Regions from separate parts of the Thalassotalea euphylliae genome, predicted to be linked through region 2. Evidence: predicted binding sites of a transcription regulator. Region 2 holds the regulator's gene; the other holds the start of a gene.

Region 1 (2,467 bases), 1.4 Mb from region 2:
AATTGCGTTAACTTTACCGTCAGCAGTGTATTTACCTTTACGTGCACCTAGTAGTAATACACCAGCAAGTGCTGCTGCCGCACCAGCCATGTGAACGATACCTGAGCCCGCAAAATCAGAGAAACCTAAGTCACCAAGTGTGTACAAGCCAAATACTGCGTTGCCACCCCAAGTCCAGCTACCTTCCATTGGGTAGATGAAACCCGTAAGTACAACAGCAAACGCTAGGAAAGCCCAAAGCTTCATACGCTCTGCAACCGCACCTGAAACAATTGACATTGCTGTTGCCACGAATACTACTTGGAAGAAGAAGTCAGATGCTGTTGAGTAAATAGCACCGCCAGTGAAACCGTCATCACGCGCTGCAAAATCTTTTAGTACAGCATCGGCATCAATAGCTTCGATACCTGATAAAAATGCACCTGCTGAACCGTACATAATGTTGTAACCAATCACTAAGTACATGATGCAAGAAATAGAATATAAGGCTACGTTCTTTGTTAAGATTTCAGTCGTGTTCTTCGAACGAACTAAGCCCGCTTCTAGCATTGAGAAACCAGCTGCCATCCACATAACCAATGCACCACACACTAAGAAATAGAATGTGTCCATTGCATATTGAAGGTGAAAAATATTTTGTTCCATGATTATCCCCTACAGTGCTGCTACGTCATTTTCGCCTGTACGGATACGCACAGCTTGCTCTAAGTTGTAAACGAAGATCTTACCGTCACCAATTTTTCCGGTGTAAGCGGCTTTAGTGATGGCTTCAACAAGACGTTCAACAACATCATCGTTTACAGCAATTTCTAATTTTACTTTTGGTAAGAAGTCGACTTGGTATTCGGCACCACGATATAGTTCTGTGTGTCCTTTTTGGCGACCAAAACCTTTAACTTCACTGACGGTTAAACCTTCGACACCGATCTCCGAGATAGCTTCTCGAACATCATCGAGCTTAAACGGCTTAATGATTGCGTTAACTAACTTCATTATTGTTATTCCCCTATCGTTTTTTGTAAAAATGTAACAATCCTTGTGCCAAACAATTTATTTGCATATAAAACAATGAGTTATATATTTTAAAGTGATAACTCGAATTATTGATGCACTACAGTGGTGCACCTCAAGCAAGACAATGACCTGAAAGCGTGCACAAAGATTGAGCAGCACTACTTTGGTACATTTTCGAACGTAAACGACATTGGTATTCACTAATGAGTTTGATAAATTGGTGGAAGCTATACCAATTGGTATAGGCGAACTTATCTATAACAAGTGATTACTACTCATACTGACGCAAGCATACTTATGAAAGCACATATCAAAAAAATGACGCACCATGACAATTTCATGTACCTTACGTTTGCTTTAACCTTGTTACTGCTAAGTACGGCTATTGCCCAACAGTTTTTTGATGATTCAATTCAGCGGTTTGTGCAGTCAACAACCGTCGTGACCTTGTTGCTGGCGGTTTGGGGTGTTAAAAGTGAGCATGTATTACTGACAAAAGCGGCAATATTTCCCAGTGCTATCATCCTCACGTCAATGATTGGCAACTATACCAACGCGTTTGGGATTGAGTTTACCCATCTGATCTTAATGCTGTTTTTCTTTATTTTTACTGCTTTTCAAACCTTAAAGCAGGTCATTTTTTCAGGAAAAATCGATGGCAATAAAATACTCGGCTCTATTTGCTTATACCTTTTGCTTGGGTTGATCTGGGCGCTACTGTACACCTTGGCGCAACTGTATTTTGGCAATGCCTTTAGTGGTTTAGGCGAGAGCCAAGCTTGGTATATTCTGTTTCCTGATTTTATCTATTTTTCATTTGTCACCCTAACGACTTTAGGGTTTGGTGATATTAGCCCAACGTTACCATTAACCAGATTTCTAGTGTATTTTCAGGCAATTTCAGGGCAGTTTTACTTAGCGATTATTATCGCTAGCTTAGTAGGGGCAAGAATGTCGAGTATGACGCAGGAAGGCGATCAGCATAACCGCTAAGTTTATAGCTACATTTTAGCTAAACGTACAGCTAGACTGTGTAGCACTATCCGCACAGCTATAACAGCGACGAATAGAAAGGCTAATAAATCATTAACGAGCTAGGCTTAAGTACCGACAGTACCGCAAGACGTTCTAAATCACAGTAGTTTACTGCTGCTCTAACCAACTCTTTATCCACAGTAAACGCTTCTAACTGCTCTTTAGCGATAAATTTATCAAGCGACTCTTTGGGGAAATGGCTGTTATGCCACATCAAGCGCTTGGCTAGATAGAGTAGTTTGGTTTCATCACTAGCATGGCTTAAATCGTCATTATCTTGCTCACGCACTGGCTCGATAAGCGAATAAGGTAACTGCCAAATTTTCAGCAACTCTGCGGTACACTCACCAAAGGTAAAGCCCAAGGATTGCTGTTGCAGTTGCCATGGCATACTTTCAGCGCTATCAGGCTGGCAGGC
Region 2 (2,467 bases):
GAATTGCTTATTGAAGAATTCAATATCGGCCATATAAGAGATAATACGGGCATGAGTTTATCGGGTGGTGAACGTCGTCGTGTCGAGATCGCCAGAGCGCTAGCGGCCGACCCATTGTTTATTTTGCTAGATGAACCTTTTGCTGGTGTAGACCCAATTTCAGTTGGTGATATTAAAAAGATTATTTTGCATTTAAAGCAGCGTGGCATTGGCGTTTTGATCACTGACCACAATGTCCGCGAAACACTTGATGTGTGTGAGCATGCATATATCGTTAGTCACGGAGAATTAATCGCTGAAGGTGATTCAGAACAAATTTTGGCGAATCAGCAAGTAAGAGATGTATACCTAGGTGAGCAATTCACGCTATAGTTAAATCATTAGCGTTTTACTTGAATAAAAGAATACAACAAAAGGAAACCGTTAGACTTAAATGCGTCCATCATTGCAGTTAAAAATTGGTCAGCAACTTACGATGACGCCGCAACTTCAGCAGGCTATCAAGTTACTACAATTATCAACATTAGACCTTCAACAAGAGATTCAAGAAGCGCTGGAGAGCAATCCACTGCTTGAAGTGGATGAGTCGGCGAGTGCCTCATCGGAAAGTAATGACAGCGAGTCTATAGACGATGCTTATTCTGCTACGGCAACGACCGAGCAGGTGACAACAGATGGTTCTGAAGATGCTATGCCTACCGCTGATGAGGTCAGCACTACTGAGGCGATGGAAAAAAATGACATTCCAGAAGAGTTGAGTATTGATACCACTTGGGATGAGTCATTTAGTGCAGGTGTAAGTAGCTCAGGCATTGGCACTGCAGGCAGTGATGACTACGTTTATCAAGGTGAAACCACCGATTCTATTCAAGACCACTTGCACTGGCAAATGGAGCTAACACCCTTTAGTGAAACCGATGAAGCCATTGCTATGGCAATTATCGATGCCGTTGACGATGCTGGTTACCTAACCGTTTCTGCCGAAGATATTTTGGAAAGTCTAGGTCTTGAAGAAGTTGAACTTGATGAAGTTGAAGCGGTATTAAAGCGTATTAATATGTTCGATCCTATTGGGGTCGCAGCGCGCTCTATTCCTGAATGTTTATTGATTCAATTGAATCAGTTCGATAACGACACACCGTATTTAGCAGAAAGTAAGCTGATCATTAGCGAGCACATTGATTTATTGGGTAATCGTGACTATCGTCAAATAATGCGAAAAACCAAGCTCAAGGAAGACCAGCTGCGCGAGGCACTGCGCCTGATCCAGTCGTTAAACCCAAGACCTGGTGATGCGGTAGTGCAAGGTGATGATCAGTACGTTATCCCAGATGTTTCTGTGGAAAAGAAAAATGGTCGCTGGGTGGTTGAGCTTAATCCAAGTACAGCACCAAGATTATCAATTAACCAGCAATACGCAGCGATGACCAAAAGTATGAAGTCATCGGACGATAATCAGTTTATCCGTTCAAACCTGCAAGAAGCCAAATGGTTTATTAAAAGTTTAGAAAGCCGCAACGAAACGCTACTAAAAGTGTCAAACTGTATTGTTCAGCGTCAGCAAGGCTTTTTCGAATACGGGCCAGAAGCGATGCGCCCGATGGTGTTAAACGACATCGCAGAAGCGGTTGATATGCATGAGTCAACCATATCGCGTGTAACCACGCAAAAATTCATGCACACGCCTAGAGGTATTTTCGAATTAAAATACTTCTTTTCTAGTCATGTTAGTACGGAAAATGGAGGGGAATGTTCATCTACTGCTATCAGAGCATTAATTAAAAAGCTTGTCTCAGCAGAAACTCCATCGAAACCATTAAGTGATAGCAAAATGGCGGAACTATTAGCAGAGCAAGGGATTAATGTTGCGCGACGGACAATAGCTAAGTACCGAGAGTCCTTATCTATTCCACCGTCAAATCAAAGAAAAAGTCTACTTTAAGTATTCAAGCAATGAGGAATAAAGCTTATGCAAATTAATTTATCAGGCCACCACGTAGAAGTGACAGATTCATTACGCGATTTCGTTAACACTAAGTTTGCAAAGCTGGAGCGACATTTCGATCACATCAACAATGTATACGTCGTTCTTACCGTAGAAAAATTAAACCAAAAAGCCGAGGCGACAGTTCACCTCAACGGCACAGAGGTTCACGCCTCAGCACAAAATCAAGACATGTACGCATCAATTGACTCGCTCATTGATAAACTTGACCGCCAAATCCTTAAATACAAAGGAAAAATTACTCAGCATTAAACTATGAAGCTGCAAGATATACTAACCGAGGACTGCACATCCTGTGCAGTCCCACTGTCAAGCAAAAAGAAAATCCTCGAGCAAATTTGCAGTATTGCAACTAGTCACATCCCTGAACACTCAACATTTGAATTGCTGCAAAGTTTGCTGGCTCGTGAAAAAATGGGCAGCACAGGCATTGGCAATGGTATTGCAATACCACACGGTCGC

Evidence for each region. The regulator sigma-54, encoded in region 2, starts transcription at its own class of promoters, with help from an activator protein. The targets are predictions, from matches to a motif close to GTTGGCACGNNNNTNGNNT.
Region 1: glnK (P-II family nitrogen regulator) is a predicted target of sigma-54. The motif match lies at 1,028-1,046, and genes of this name have one in related genera.

What each region holds. Positions count from the first base shown of each region.
Region 1 covers NZ_QUOT01000001.1:3,111,373-3,113,839, reverse strand. The annotation lists gene DXX94_RS13760 (ammonium transporter) at 1-645, opposite strand, end outside; gene glnK (P-II family nitrogen regulator) at 655-993, opposite strand; gene DXX94_RS13750 (potassium channel family protein) at 1,312-2,007, shown strand; gene DXX94_RS13745 (HDOD domain-containing protein) at 2,090-2,467, opposite strand, start outside.
Region 2 covers NZ_QUOT01000001.1:1,759,883-1,762,349, reverse strand. The annotation lists gene lptB (LPS export ABC transporter ATP-binding protein) at 1-372, shown strand, start outside; gene DXX94_RS07920 (RNA polymerase factor sigma-54) at 434-1,942, shown strand; gene hpf (ribosome hibernation promoting factor) at 1,970-2,257, shown strand; gene ptsN (PTS IIA-like nitrogen regulatory protein PtsN) at 2,261-2,467, shown strand, end outside.